One region of the Acidovorax sp. M2(2025) genome, then DNA from elsewhere that is predicted to be linked to it. Evidence: riboswitches for the same ligand, from Rfam matches in the RefSeq annotation. Region 1 holds a riboswitch; the other holds the start of a gene.
The links. Region 1 has a riboswitch for glycine ahead of gcvT (glycine cleavage system aminomethyltransferase GcvT). Riboswitches for the same ligand answer to the same signal wherever they lie in the genome.
Positions count from the first base shown of each region.

Region 1 (7,646 bases):
GAGGGCAGCGCCGTCTGGCCGGGCTCGCTCACGGCCAGCACCGGGCAGGGCTTGGGGTTGCGCTGGCAAAAGCGCAGGAAGTCGCCAGCCAGCACCTCGGGCAGGATCACCAGGTTGCCCTGCACGCGGCCGTGCGCCAGGCCGCTGGTGTGCGACGCCCAGGCGCCTTCACGAATCACGCTGCGCACATGGCCGGGGGTGTTGATGCCTTCGGAACCGAATACTTCCACCGCGGCTTGAACTGCTGAATCCACCATTTTTCCTCGCATTGAGAAATGTCAATTGCATGACGTTGGGGCGGATTGTGTGGGGGTGCAACCGGGCTGGCAAATTCAAAAACTTTCTATCAGCTCATCGATTTTTTCGATGTTCACCATTGGTGAATTGCGAACCAAATTGGTGCCAAGGGTTAACCCCTATGCACCACGCCAGCGCAGTTTCAGGGATAACCCTGAGCGCTGGGACGGGCCTGCAGACGCCGCAACGCAGCAACGCAGCAAGGCCACGGCGCGGCGCCGCCGACCCGCGGCGCGCGGGCGGCACGGCGCTCAACGATGCTGGGAGGTAGGTCAGCCGCGCTTGCGTGCAGCGGCTGGCAGTGCGTCGATGAATGCAAGCGCCGACCGAACGACGGCCTCCATCGCCGGAGAGGACGGGTCTTCACGGTAGCTCACATGGATGGGCAGGGGCCGCAGCGCGGCGTCGCAGGCCAGCACGCGCAGGTCCGGGAAGGCCAGCATGCGCTGCACCGCCAGGCGCGGCAGCGTGGCCACGCCAAAGCCGCCCTGCACCAACTGCACCATGGCCGAGATGGACGAGATGGTGTGCACGCAGCGCGGCTCCACCTGCGCATGGCGCAGGGTATCCAGCAGGTACACATGCGGCTGGGAGCCGCGCTGGAAGGTCAGGATGTCGGTGTCTGCAAAGTCCTGCAGCGTGTACCTGCGCTTGCGGTGCAGCTTGCTGTTGCCCACGAACACCATCTCCATGGGCGCCAGGGCTTGGCTGCGAATCCCGTCGGCCGACGCGGGCAGTGCGGCAAAGACTGCGTCCAGCGTGCCGCGGCGGACCTGGTCGAGCAGCACGGGAGTGGGCTCCACCGTCAACTCCAGCTCCAGCAGCGGGTTGTCCTTGCGCAGCTGTTCCACCCATGGAATCAGCCACGAATGCAGCACCGATTCAATCGCCCCCAGGCGGAAGGACACCTCCAGCGGCGCCCCTGAACCCATCTCGGCCTTGAGCTGGCGCTGCAGTTCCAGCATGCGCCGGGCGTAGCTCAGGAACCGCGTGCCCGCGACAGTGAGCTTGAAGTGCTTGTCACGCCGGTCCAGCAGCAGCACGCCCAGCTCTTCCTCCAGCGCTGCGATGCGGCTGGACATGGCCGACTGCGTGAGGAACAGCTTCTCTGCGGCGCGCGTCACGCTCTTGAGGGAGGCCACCCAGTAGAAGGCTTCAACAAAACGCAGGTTCATGGACGGTGCTCCGCAGGCGGCCAGCGGTGCTGGCTCGCTCGAGTTTGCTATTGTTTCAGTAGCTGCTTGCGCTTATCCGCAAAGCGCTGGCGGCCATTTTTATTCAAGAATTTTCACCCCAGCGGCAGGTCCGCCTTCTTCAGCGTGCGCAGCACAAAGCTGGAGCGGCTGTGCCGGATGCCCTTGATCTTGTAGAGCTTCTCGCGCAGCAGGCGCTCGTAGTCGCGCGTGTCCTTGACCACGATGCGCAGCAGGTAGTCGTAGTCGCCCGACACCAGGTGCGCTTCGATCACCTCGGGAATGCTGGCCAGCGTCTCGCCAAACTTTTCCAGCGTGTTGTCGGAGTGGCTGTCCAGCGTGACCTGCACCAGCACCGTGTCGGCCAAGTCCAGCGCCTGCGGGTTGATGCGCACCGTGTAGCCCTGGATGACGCCCGCCTCTTCCATCTTCCTGATGCGGCCCCAGCACGGCGACGGGCTCAGGCCCACGGCCTGGCCGATCTCTTGCAAACTGGCGCGGGCGTTGCCCTGCAGCACAGCGAGAATTTTTCTGTCCAATCGGTCCATCGGGCTAATTATTCACGCAACTCGATTGACGCAGAAAATTATTCTGCAATCGGCACAATACTCACCAAATTCAGAAGATTCGTCTCCACCGCGCAGCGCATACTTTCTTCCATCAAGGCGCTCTTACCGGAGTGCACGAAATGGCAAGGCCCCGGCTGGTTACCGCCAGCGCGGGGCCGTTGGCATGGCGGCGGGCGCACCACGGCAGCGCCCCATCCGCGCCGAACGCAAGACACCGGGCGCCGCCATGCGCCGGCGCTACGGCTGCCCAGAACCCCCTGCAGTTGATAAGCACGCTTACCAGCACAAACCCGGATGCCCGGTGCGATGCTGCACCGCCATAATTTGTGCGAGGCCTGGGGCCGCCCCTGCGGGGCGCCGCGCGTTCTTCCGCCCCCGCCCACTATTCCAACAGGAGACAGCATGCAACTGACCAAACTCGTCGTCGGCCTGGGCCTTGCGCTCGGCTTTGTGGCGTCCGCGGCTGCGCAGACCACCATGCGCATCAGCATCTCGACGGCCCAGAACTCCCACCAGGGCGTCGCCATCGACACGTTTGCCAAGGAAGTCGAGAAGCGCACGGGCGGCCGCTACAAGGTGCAGACCTTCTACAACGGCGCCCTGGGCGGCGAGCGCGAATCCATCGAGGCCGTGCAGCTAGGCACGCAGGAGCTGGCGTTCAGCTCCAGCGGCCCCGTGCCCAACTTTGTGCCCGAGACGAAGATCCTGGACGTGCCCTTCCTGTTCCGCGACAAGGCGCACGCCCGCGCCGTGCTGGACGGCCCCATCGGGCAAGACCTGCTGTCCAAGTTTGACGCCAAGGGTTTCAAGGCGCTGGCGTGGGCGGAAAACGGCTTCCGCCACATGACCAACAGCAAGCGTGACGTGAAGGAGCCCGGCGACCTGAAGGGCCTGAAGATGCGCACCATGGAGAACCCGGTGCATATCGCTGCCTACAAGGGCTTCGGCATCATCACCACGCCCATGGCCTTCCCGGAAGTGTTCACCGCCCTGCAGCAAGGCACGGTGGACGGCCAGGAAAACCCCCTGTCGGTCATCATCTCGGCCAAGTTTGACCAGGTGCAAAAACACCTGTCGCTCACCGGCCACGTGTACTCGCCCTGCATCTTCCTGATGAACAAGGCCGCGTTCGACAAGCTGTCGGCCGCCGACAAGCAAGCCTTCCTCGACGCAGCCAAGGAAGGCGCCAAGGCCAACCGCGCCCGCGTGGACGAAGACGATGCCAAGGGCGTGGCCGACCTGCGCGCCAAGGGCATGACCGTGATCGACAACCTGGACAAGGCCAAGTTCGTGGCGGCGCTGGCGCCCGTGAATGCCGAGTTCGAAAAGCAGTTCGGCAAGGCTGCGCTGGACAAGATCCGGGCCGTCAAGTAACCCGCAACGCGTGCGGCGGACGCACCCGTTGCTCCTGGTCCTGGCTTTCAACGCCCGTTTGCCGCGCGCAAACGGGCTTTTTCATTCATGAAAAAAATCTTTCTTCAATGGGAACGGTGGAGCACCGGCGCCGCCATGGCGGGTGCCTGCCTGATGCTGGCCCTGGCATCGCTGCTGGGCATGTTCCAGATCGTCATGCGTTTCGTGCTGGAGCAGCCGGCCGAGTGGACCGAGGTGCTGATCCGCTTCAGCCTGATCTGGATGGTGTTCCTCGCCATTCCTGCGGCCTTTCGCCAGGGCGCCATGGTGAGCGTGGACGTGCTCTACCGCTGGAGCCCGCCCGCCCTGCGGCGCGTGCTGGATGCGGTCGTGAGCCTGGCCGCGCTGGCGCTCATCGCGGTCATCGTGTGGTTCGGCTGGGACTACGCCCAGCGCGGCGGCGTGCAGTCGATGGCGGGGCTGGAATCGGTGTCGATGTTCTGGGCCTATGTCGCCATGCCGGTGGGCGGCCTGTTCAGCGCCGTCGGCATCGTGGGCAACTGGCTTGACCCGCAGCGCCAGGAACTGGAGACCGCGCAATGACCCCCACCATGCTCGTCACCATGGTGCTGTGCTTCGCACTCACCGTCTCCGTCGCGGTGTCCATCGGGCTCGCGTCGATCGTTGGCATCCAGGTGTCCAACGCCAACATGCTGATCTCGGTGAAGGAAATGTTCGCCTCAATCAACAAGTTCCCGCTCGCGGCCATTCCCTTCTTCATCCTGGCGGGCAACCTGATGGAAACCGGTGGCATCTCGCGCCGGCTGGTGGAGTTTGCCAAGAGCATCGTGGGCGGCGTGCAAGGCGGCCTGCCCATGACCTGCGTGCTCACCTGCATGATCTTTGCGGCGGTGTCGGGCTCGTCGGTGGCCACCACGTTCGCCATCGGCGCCATCCTGATTCCGGCGCTCATCAAGCATGGCTACCCCACCAGCTACGCGGCCGCGCTGCAGGCCACCAGCGCCGAGCTGGGCGTGATCATTCCGCCCTCCATTCCCATGATCCTGTACGGCGTGAGCGCCGAGGTGTCGATTGGCGAGCTGTTCATCGCAGGCTTCGGCCCCGGCATCCTCATCAGCCTGGCGCTGATGAGCTTCGTGTGGGTGTATTGCAAGATCAAGGGCTGGGGCAAGAACGACGGCGACGGGCGCATGCCCCTGGGCCGCGCCACCTTGCAGGCGGGCTGGGCATTGCTGATGCCGGTCATCATCCTGGGCGGCATTTATGGCGGCGTGTTCACGCCCACCGAAGCGTCGGCCGTGGCGGTGTTCTATGCGCTGTTGGTCGGCGTGCTCATTTACCGCGAGATCAAGCTGCGGGACTTGTACGCCATCCTGCGCAAGTCGGCCATCTCGTCCGCGGTGATCATGTTCATCATCGCCAACGCGGGCCTGTTTGCTTTTCTGATCACGCGCGCCGGCGTGCCCGACGCGATCGGCCACTGGCTGGAAGGCGTGCTGCAATCGCCGGCCATGTTCCTGCTGGGCGTCAATGCGGCGCTGTTCCTGATCGGCATGTTCATCGAGACCAGCGCCGCCATCATCGTGCTCGCCCCCATCCTCGCCCCGGTGGCCCAGCACTTTGGGGTGGACCCGGTGCACTTCGGCCTGATCATGGTGGTGAACCTGGCGCTGGGCATGATCACCCCGCCCTTCGGCGTGAACCTGTTTGCGGCGTGCACGGTGGCCCGGATTTCGCTGGACCGCATCGTGGGCCACCTGCTGCCGTTCGTCTGCGTGATCCTGGTGTGCCTGCTGGTCATCACCTACGTGCCAGGCATTTCGCTGAGCCTGCGCGACCTGGTGTACGCCAAGTAGGCATTACAATCGTGGCCGTCAGGAGAGAGTGCCCCACCTTCGCAACGAAGGCAGCGCGGCACCGCCGAAGGCGCAGGCAGCTGCCGAACGCTCAGGCAAAAGGACTGGCAACCGCCCGCAGCGATGCGGGCGTTACCTTGCTGGAGAGAGATGGTCCCGCCGCATCGCGCGATGGGCCATCCACCGAAGGAGCAAGCCGCGCGGCCAGCCAGGGCGCCGCGGTGAATCTCTCAGGTAAAGCGGACAGCAGGGCAAATCCCGCGATCCATGGGGTCGCGGCCACCATTTGCCCGGAGTTCCGCCTTGACCGCCACGCCCGCTTCCGCATCCGCCCCCCTGCTCACCACGCCCCTGAACGCCCTGCACATTGAGCTGGGCGCCCGCATGGTGCCGTTTGCCGGCTACTCCATGCCCGTGCAATACCCCGCCGGCCTGATGGCCGAGCACGTGCACACGCGCACGGCCGCGGGCCTGTTCGACGTGTCGCACATGGGCCAGCTCAAGCTCATCGGTGCCGATGCGGCTGCAGCCTTCGAGACGCTGATGCCCGTGGACGTGATCGACCTGCCCGTGGGCAAGCAGCGCTACGGCCTGCTGCTGACCGATGAGGGCACCATCATCGACGACCTGATGTTCTTCAACCAGGGCGTGGTGGACGGCGAGCCCACGCTGTTCGTCATCGTCAACGGCGCCTGCAAGGTGGGCGACATCGCGCACATCCAGGCCCGCATCGGCCAGCGCTGCAAGGTCGTGCCCATGCCCGACCACGCCCTGCTCGCGCTGCAGGGCCCGCAGGCCGTCACCGCCCTCGCCCGCCTGGCGCCCGGCGTCGAAAAACTGGTGTTCATGACCGGTGGCGCGTTCAGCATTGCGGGCTGCGACTGCTTTGTGACCCGCAGCGGCTACACCGGCGAAGACGGCTTTGAGATCTCCGTGCCCGCCGCCCAGGCAGAGACGCTCGCCCGCGCCCTGCTGGCCCAGCCCGAAGTGAAACCCATCGGCCTGGGCGCGCGCAACTCGCTCCGGCTGGAAGCGGGCCTGTGCCTGTACGGCAACGACATCGACACCACCACCACCCCGCCCGAGGCCGCACTGAACTGGGCCATCCAGAAGGTGCGCCGCACCGGCGGTGCGCGGGCGGGCGGCTTCCCCGGCGCCGACAAGGTGCTGGCGCAGATCGACAACCCCGCCAGCCTGCAGCGCAAGCGCGTGGGCCTGGTGGCGCTGGAGCGCGTGCCCGTGCGCGAGCACACCGAGCTGCAAGGCACGGACGGCCAGAAGATCGGCGAGGTCACCAGCGGCCTGCTGGGCCCCACGGTGAACGAGCCCGTGGCCATGGGCTACGTGGATGCCGCCCACGCCGCCATCGGCACGCGTGTGAACGCCATCGTGCGCGGCAAGGCCGTGCCGATGGAAGTGCGGGCCATGCCTTTCGTCCCGGCCAACTACTACCGCGGCTGATTTCGCGGACGGCAGCGCATACGGCGTCCATTCGCCCCGTTCGCCCGCTACATTGCTGATTCCTTCATTTACCCCCTTTGCCTGAGGAGCTTCCCCATGACCGTCAAATTTTCCAAAGAACACGAGTGGATCAACGCCGCTGATGCCGCCGCTGCCGTGGTCGGCATCACCGTGCATGCGCAGGATGCGCTGGGCGACGTGGTGTTCGTGGACCTGCCCGAAGTCGGCAAGACCTACAGCCAGGGCGAAGTGGCCGGCGTGGTCGAATCCGTCAAGGCCGCTGCCGACGTGTACATGCCCGTCGCGGGCGAGATCGTCGAAGTGAACGAAGCCCTGCGCGCCGACCCGTCCCTGGCCAACAGCGACCCGCTGGGCGCCGGCTGGTTCTTCAAGGTCAAGCTGTCCGACGCCGGCCAGCTGGCCGAGCTGATGGACGAGACGACCTACAGCGCCTTCGCCGCCAACGCCTGAACGCCGGGCTTGCCGCACAAAGCGCCTCAAAAACCATAGCTGCTTGCGCTTTATCCATGCCGATCTCAGACCAAAATCGATCTGAGGTTGGCTAAAAACAAGCGCGAGCAGCTCCCCTTTTCATAGCAGACCACCGCCCCACCATGACCGCCGCCCTGCCCCTCTCCGCGCTGGAGAACGCCGCCGAGTTTTTGCCCCGCCACATCGGCATCGACGCGGCGGATGAAGCCCACATGCTGTCCGTGATCGGCGAGGCCTCGCGCCGCGCGCTCATCGACTCCATCGTGCCGCGCTCCATCGCCCGGGGCCGCGCCATGGACCTGCCGCCCGCCACCACCGAGGCCGCAGCGCTGGCCGAACTCAAGGCCATCGCCGGCAAGAACAAGCTGCTCAAGAGCTTCATCGGCCAGGGCTACTACGGCACG
Region 1 covers NZ_CP186262.1:3,009,815-3,017,460, forward strand. The annotation lists gene ACOYR3_RS13985 (putative hydro-lyase) at 1-254, opposite strand, end outside; gene ACOYR3_RS13990 (LysR family transcriptional regulator) at 570-1,472, opposite strand; gene ACOYR3_RS13995 (Lrp/AsnC family transcriptional regulator) at 1,586-2,038, opposite strand; gene ACOYR3_RS14000 (TRAP transporter substrate-binding protein) at 2,462-3,433, shown strand; gene ACOYR3_RS14005 (TRAP transporter small permease) at 3,521-4,015, shown strand; gene ACOYR3_RS14010 (TRAP transporter large permease) at 4,012-5,289, shown strand; glycine riboswitch at 5,299-5,406, shown strand; glycine riboswitch at 5,420-5,546, shown strand; gene gcvT (glycine cleavage system aminomethyltransferase GcvT) at 5,593-6,750, shown strand; gene gcvH (glycine cleavage system protein GcvH) at 6,847-7,221, shown strand; gene gcvP (aminomethyl-transferring glycine dehydrogenase) at 7,365-7,646, shown strand, end outside.

Region 2 (7,646 bases), 2.2 Mb from region 1:
TCCAAAGGCATGTTCTACCAGTCGCTGGAAGACTATTTCACCAAGCCCTCCCTGGCGCTGCGGCTGGGCACCCTGCTCTCGGCCCTCTACCTGTACCGCTCGCGCAAGGACCTCGTTTTCCTGGAAGGCGGGGTGCTCGCCTACTACCGGGCGATCCTGCAGACAACGCCCTTCCATTCGCGGGGCAGCGCTCAGAAGGAAGGCGCATGATGCATGTGTTCATTGCTTCCACGTCGGCGTGGACGAATCATGGCCCTGCATGCACGGCCATCGCCCACCGGATGCTGGCCTCCACGGTCGCATCGCCGCAGACCCTGGTCATTGACCTGCCCACCGCGCAGCGGGAGCCCCAGACGGCCGATGGGACGGCACTGGCTGCAGCGCCCACGCCGGTGTCCATGCGCTCCTGGATCGATCACTTCTTTCGCGACCAGCCCATGCTGGACGTGGAACGCGTGCATCGCGCCGCGCGCGAGCTGTGCACGGAAGGGACCCTGATCGCAGCCATTGATGCGTCCGCCCTGGATGCGGGCCTCATCGACCGCACCATGAACCAGCTGCGCATCGCCTTCTATGGCTGCGCGCATTGGCCTGGCGTGCTGGTGCTGGTCGTGGACGACGCCATCCTGCACGACGTGGCCGGCTTCGCGGGCCATGTGTTCTATGTCCAGCCCCAGGTGACGGGCCAATCCAAGATCAACGCCCAGCTGCGCCACCTGGTCCGCTTTGCGCGCATGGAAGGCCTCTTCGGCCTGCGCCACAGCGTGGTGAACAGGTTGAACAATTGGCTCGACCGCCTCCGCCGCGGCCTGAGCGTCACCGAAGAACACTGACCGCGAGGCCGCCCCGGGGCGCTGCAACAGCGCGCCGGGGCAGCGGCCCCTTTCCCTTGCCGGCCCCGCGGCGGCTTCCCCCTTGCACCAACCTCTGACGCCGGCCCTCGGCAGGGACGGCCGTGCGCGTCCCTGCCGGCCGCAGAACAACGCGCTTGACGCTTTAAACAAAAATAACTATTCTTTAATCAACTTAAAACTTCATTTTTATGAAATGAAAACCACCCGCCAGCAGCAAGAGGCCACGCGCCGCCAGATCCTGGCCAGCGCGGTGGACCTGATGACCCGCCAGGGCTTTGACGGCACGACGATGAAGGACATCGCACGCGCCGCCGGCATTGGCGACGCCACGATCTACAAGTACTTTCCCACCAAGGACCGCATCGTGGTGGGCTACCTGGACGACGCGGTGCAGCAGGCGCTGGACGCCGCGTTGCAGACCCCGGGCTTCGCTGGCTACCAGCTGCAGGAAAAGCTGCAGCGCCTGACGGACGCGGTGCTCGAGCACCTGCTGGCCGACCGGGAATTCGTGGCGCAGGTGCGCACGCTGGCCCAGCGCTCGCCCCTGTCCATGCTGGCCGAGCCGCTGGCCGCGCGCCAGCGCTTGCGCGAAGCGGTGGCCAGCTTTCTGGAGGCCGCCGAGGCCAGCGGCGAGATCGAGCCCTGCGACTTCAAGGGCGTGGCGGGCAGCCTGTACACCGACTACCTCGCCGGTGTGGTCACGTACTGGCTGGGCGACACCTCCGACGAGTTTGCCGACACCGCGCAGCTGGTGGACCTCTCGCTGGGCGTGCTGGTGCAGACGCTGCGCAGCGGCCTGGTCAACCGGGTGCTGCAGCTGGGCGGCTTTGTGTTGCGCAGCCAGATGGCCCGCATGGCCCAGCACCGCAGCGGGCTGCTAGGGCTGCTGCAGCTGGCCCGGCAGACGGTGGGCAGCGCACCGCGGCGGGAGCAGGCCGGGGAGGACGCGCCGCCCGCGCCCGCCCGCAAACCCCGTGCAGCACGGCCTTCAGCAGCCTCCGCCAGCAAAAAGAGGAAGGGCACCCCATGACCGCCACCTCGCCCCCCCAGGCTGTACCCACCGTGCGCGCCACGCAGGTGCCGCCCGGCACCGCCATCCACGCCACGCTGCCCGGCGCCCACTTTTTCGATGCCTATGAGGTGGCCGACCGGCACCCGGAGCGCCCGTCGCTGCAGGCGTGGCTGGACGTGGCCGCGCGCACCCCGGCGTGGACACGCGCGCTCATGGCCGTGCGCAACCAGGCCGTGCGGCTCGTCGGTCTGAAGGACCTGGGCCAGCTGCACGACGGCCACCCGCCCGCCAGCGGCCGCGCGCTGAACGACGCGCGCAGCTACCGGGTGGGCGACCGCGTGGGCATCTTCCGCATCCGGCACCTGAGCGACACGGAAGTGGTGATGGGCCAGGACGACCGGCACCTGGACGTGCAGGTCTCCATCTGCAAGCGCGCCGCAGCCCCGGGCGCCGCGCCCACCGTGGTGCTGAGCACCGTGGTGCACATCCACAACCTGCTGGGCCACGCCTACATGGCGGTGGTCACGCCCTTCCACCGCGTCATCGCCCGCGACACGGCGCAGCGCCTGGCACAGCATGGTTAGCGACCGCGCCCCGCGCACCAGCAAACTGGCCCGCAGCGCCATCACCGGGCTGGCCGCCGCACGCATCGGCATGGCCGAGGTGGGGCACCGCACCCGCCGCCGCACACCCGCGGCCCAGGCCGAGCATGAAGCCGCCGTGGGCCGCATCCTGTTTGGCGCGCTGGGGCAGTTGCGCGGCTCGGCGCTGAAGGTGTCGCAGCTGCTCAGCATGCACCCGCAGCTGCTGCCCGAGGGCGTGCGGCGCGAGCTGGCCCGCGCGCACTGCCAGGCCCTGCCGCTGAACCGCGCGCTGGTGGGCCGCGTGTTCCGCCAGGCGTTCGGCCAGGAGCCGGAGGCGCTGTTCGATCACTTCGAGCCCACCGCGTTTGCCGCCGCCAGCCTGGGCCAGGTGCACCGCGCCCAGCTGGCGGGCCACGGCACGGTGGCCGTGAAGGTGCAGTACCCCGGCATCGCCAGCACCATCGCCAGCGACATGCAGCTGGTGCGCGGCGTGCTGCGCACCCTGGCCCACACCGACCTGCCCCTGCCGGAAGCACCCGTTGTGCAGGCGGTGATGGACGAGATCGAGGCCACCTTGCTGCGCGAGGTGGACTACCTGCAGGAGGCGGCGCAGCTGCAGTGGTTTGCGCAGCACGCGGCACAGCCCGGTGTGGTGATCGCGCGGCCCGTGCTGTCGCACACCCGGGCGCAGGTGCTCACGCAGCAGTTCCTGCCCGGCCAGCCGCTGCAGGCCTGGCTGGCCACGCGGCCCCGCCAGGCGCTGCGCGACCAGGCGGGGCAGCGCCTGTGGGACTGGTTCCTGCACTGCACCTTCGTGCTCGGCAGGGTGCATGCCGATCCGCACCCCGGCAACTTCGTGTTCACGCCGGACGGCGCGGTGGGGGTACTGGACTTCGGCTGTACCCGCGAGCTGTCCGCGCCGTTCCGGCACCACGTGGCCAGCGCCTGGTCGGCCCTGCTGCGGCCGGCGGGCGATCCGCAGCGCGATGCGCAGGTGCTGCAGGCTTACCAGGCCCTGGGGCTGGCCCGCCCGGACCTGGCCGTGCCCACCTATGCGCGCGACATTGCCCCCGTGCTGGCAGAGATGCAGGCCTGGCAGGTGGAGCCGTTCACCCGGCCGGTGTTCGACTTCGGCACCAAGGCCCCCGTGCCCCTCACCCCGCCAGCGCACCAGCGCGTGCTGGGGGAACATCTGGTGCAGGTGCCGCGCGAGATGCCCGTTTTCGAACGCATGTGGATGGGCCTCATGCACCTGCTCACCCTGCTGGGCGCGCGCGTGCACACGCACCACCCCCAGATCCACGGCAGCGGGCCGCATTCGCCGGCATGAACACCGCACTGGTCCTGGCGGCGGTGGGCCTCGCGGTGGTGGGTGCGGCCCACTCGGTGGTCGGGGAACTGCGGGTCTTCCGCCCGCTGCGCACGCGCGGCGTGGTGCCCACCGCGGGGCAGCCGGTGCTGCGCGAACGGCAGGTGCGCATCCTGTGGGGCACCTGGCACTTGGCCACCGTGCTGGGCTGGGCCTTGAGCGCGCTGCTGTGGCGCCTGGGCACCGTGCCTGCGGACCCCGACCTGGACGCCTGGGTGGCCGATGTGGCGGGCGCCGCCACGCTCGCCAGCGGGCTGCTGGTGTTCTTTGCAACGGACGGCCGGCACCCCGCCTGGGTGGCGCTGCTCACGGTGGCCGCCCTCGTCTGGTGGCGCTGACCCGGCGGGCGGCGGCAGCGTGAAAAACATCACGGAATTGCGGCCTTTCGCACGGTCGGGAAACACTACGTCACAAGTCTTCGCCAAACGCCTACACCGGCTTGACAACCCGCACGCACCATGAAGGCTCCGGTTCCGCAAGGAATCACTTGTCAGACGCCTCGGACATGTCCTCCAGAACCCGCGTGAGAACGTTGAACAGGCGCCAAGGAGACCACCATGCACCGCAATGCACTCGCCGCTGTTTCCGTCGCCCTGCTGTCCGCCCTGGGCACCGCCACCGTGGCGCAGGCACAGACCAGCGCCACTGTCGTGATCCAGTCGGGTCCGCCCCCGCAATACCGCCCGGCCGCGCCCGTCGTTGTCCAGTACGGCCCGCCGCCGCCGCCCCGCCACGAAGTCATGCCCCATGCCCGCCGTGGCATGGTGTGGGTGCCCGGCCACTGGGAATGGCGCGGACACCGCTATGTGTGGCTGCAGGGCTACTGGGTGAAGGCCCGCCCGGGCTACTACTACCGCGAGCCTCGCTGGGTGGAGCACGGCGGCCGCTGGGAGATGCGCCCCGGCGGGTGGGACCGCGATGGCGACGGCATTCCCAACCGGTATGACCGGGACCGCGACGGTGACGGCATCCCGAATCGCTACGAGCGGCCCCGCGACCACGACCGCGACGGCGTGCCCAACCGCTACGACCGCCGCCCCGACAACCCGTACCGCCACTGACGCACGGCGGGTGGCCGGCGCGTGAACGCCTCAGTCCACGCGCAGCACGGCGGACCCGAGCCCCGGAAAGTCTGCGACCACCTCGGTGCCGGGTGCGACCAGCACCGTCCCCGTGCAGGAGCCGGTAGTCACCCACTGGCCTGCGCGCAATCCACCCAGGCTGGCGGCGCCGCCGCTGGCCAGCCATGCCAGCAGGCGCAAGGGGTCGCCCGCAGGGTTGCCGCCTGCAGCGTGCCGCACCGCCGCTTCGCCATTCACCCACAGGCAGACCGGCTGCTGCAGGGGCCGCACCGCCGCCACGTCGGCGGAGCCGGAGCCCACCACCAGGGCGCCATGGCAGGCCTGGTCGGCCAGCCGGCTCCACTCGCCTTGTCGCGCCCAGGCGGCAAAGCGGGTGTCGCACACCTCGATAGCGGCGCGCACCGAAACCACGGCAGCCAGCACCTCTTCGGGGCCGTACGGTGTGCTTCGGGGAGGCAGGTCGGCGCCCAGCTCATAGACCAGTTCGGCCTCCACGCCAACCACCGCAAAATCCGCGGCCGCGAGCCGGACGGTCGGCGGCTCTCCGGCAGCCACCCACACGGAATCGCGGGTGAGGGCCGCACGCGCGGGCTGGGCCTGCGGGCTTGCGGCCCCAACCTTCCAGCCGGCCACCTCCGCGCGCTCGCGCACCACCGCGTCCTGCACCGCATAGGCCTGCGCGGCGTCCCGCGGCCGCAGCCCCGCGGGCAAGTCCAGCGGCCGGGGCATGCGCCCCTGGCGCGCCATGGTCAGGACGGCAGCGGCGGCAAAGGCATCAAAAGCGGTGTCGGGCATGGAAGGCATCCTGGCGTGCGGGGCGCAGGCCGTTGGTTGGGTGGAGGGAAACAGCAGTGCGACGGATTATGGCCACCCGGCCCTGCTCGCATCAGCAACGATTGCCGGCCATTAGCACGGCAAGATGCCGGTGGGCGCCGCAGTGCTTCCTAGAATCAGCCCCGCAGGAGAGCACGCGGCACCGCCCGCGTCACCGAAGGCGCAAACTCCCATGCACGCTCAGGTTCCGTACTGCATCTTTTTTCAAAAGCCGTCTGGAGAGACGCCACCGCCCCGGACACCACGGGGCTGCGTAGCGCACCGAAGGAGCAAGCCGCAGCCCGGGTGGGTGCGCGGTGAATCTCTCAGGTACCAAGGACAGGGGGAGCGGCAGCTTGGCGGAAGCGCGCCAGCTGCATGCTATTAAATTTATAGCTGTCTGCGCACATCCATCAAGCGCCAGAGCCCAGAAAGGCTTTGAAAATCATGCGCGTGATCGTTTTGGGTGCCGGCTTGCTCGGCGTGACTTCGGCGTATTTCCTTGCACAGCGCGGCCACGAGGTGACCGTCATCGACCGCCAGGCCACACCCGGCGCCGAGACCAGCTTTGCCAACGGGGGACAGATCTCGGTGAGTCATGCCGAGCCCTGGGCCAACCCCAGCGCGCCGCTGAAGGTGCTGCAGTGGCTGGGCAAGGAAGATGCACCGCTGCTGTTCCGCCTGCGCGCGGACATGCGGCAGTGGCTGTGGGGCCTGTCCTTCCTGCGCAACTGCACGCCCGCGCGCACGCGCCACAACATCGAGCAGATCGTCAACCTGGGCACCTACAGCCGCAGCGTGCTGCAGCAGCTGCGCGCGGCCACGGGCCTCCAATACGACCAGCGCACGCAGGGCATCCTGCACTTCTATACCAACGCCCAGGAATTCGAGGGCGCGCTCGCCCCCGCGGAGCAGATGCGTGCGCTGGGCTGCGAGCGCCAGGTCATCAGCGCCGACGAGGCCGTGCGCATTGAGCCGGCCCTCGCCCACATCCGCCCGCAGCTGGCCGGCGCCACCTACACGGCCGAGGACGAATCCGGCGACGCCAACCAGTTCACCCGCGAACTGGCCAGGTTGTGCGAGGCGGCAGGCGTGCAATTCCGCCTGGGCCACCACATCACCGCGCTGCGCGAGGTGGCCGGCCGCATCGACCATGTGGAAGTGACCAATGCCGAAGGCCGCTTCGAGCGCGTGCGCGGCGATGCCTTCGTGCTGGCGCTGGGCTCGTTCAGCCCGCTGCTGGCCCAGCCACTGGGCATTGAATTGCCCATCTACCCGGCCAAGGGCTATTCGGTGACCATGCCCGTCAAGGACGCGCGCTTGGCGCACCAGGTGAGCCTGACGGACGATGAGTTCAAGCTCGTGTTCTCGCGCTACACAAGCGAACGCGGCGGTGACCGCCTGCGCATTGCCGGCACGGCGGAGCTGAACGGCTACGACCGCCACCTGAACCCCGTGCGCTGCGAGGCCATCGTGCGCCGCGTGGAGCAGCTCTTCCCCGGCGCGGGCGACACCGCGCAGGCCCAGTTCTGGACGGGCCTGCGCCCCGCCACGCCCAGCAACGTGCCGCTGATCGGCGCCACGCGCCTGGGCAACCTGTTCCTCAACACCGGCCACGGCACGCTGGGCTGGACGCACGCTTGCGGCTCGGGCCAGGCCCTGGCCGACATCGTGAGCGGCCGGGTGCCGGAGGTGGACTTTGCCTTCCAGGGCGTGCAGGGGCGTCGCCCCGGCGCGGCCCTGGTGCCGTCGCGCACGGCGGCTTGAGCGGCTTGAGCCGCCTGCCCGCCGGCGGCGCCCACCTCGCGCGCAATGCCCAGGCACCGCGCGGGGCGCCGGGCGGCGCTACTCGGCCGCGCCCGTGGCCTGCGCTATGAAGCGCTCCACGGCCTGCATGTCCGCCCCGGCATACAAAGGCATCACGCCACCGCT
Region 2 covers NZ_CP186262.1:798,015-805,660, reverse strand. The annotation lists gene ACOYR3_RS03760 (hypothetical protein) at 1-210, shown strand, start outside; gene ACOYR3_RS03755 (hypothetical protein) at 207-833, shown strand; gene ACOYR3_RS03750 (TetR/AcrR family transcriptional regulator) at 1,048-1,884, shown strand; gene ACOYR3_RS03745 (DUF2867 domain-containing protein) at 1,881-2,450, shown strand; gene ACOYR3_RS03740 (ABC1 kinase family protein) at 2,443-3,780, shown strand; gene ACOYR3_RS03735 (hypothetical protein) at 3,777-4,157, shown strand; gene ACOYR3_RS03730 (hypothetical protein) at 4,377-4,880, shown strand; gene ACOYR3_RS03725 (2-keto-4-pentenoate hydratase) at 4,911-5,696, opposite strand; glycine riboswitch at 5,851-5,940, shown strand; glycine riboswitch at 5,941-6,067, shown strand; gene ACOYR3_RS03720 (D-amino acid dehydrogenase) at 6,162-7,481, shown strand.
Region 2: linked by a shared signal. The riboswitch ahead of ACOYR3_RS03720 (D-amino acid dehydrogenase) and the one ahead of gcvT (glycine cleavage system aminomethyltransferase GcvT) in region 1 are both predicted to bind glycine.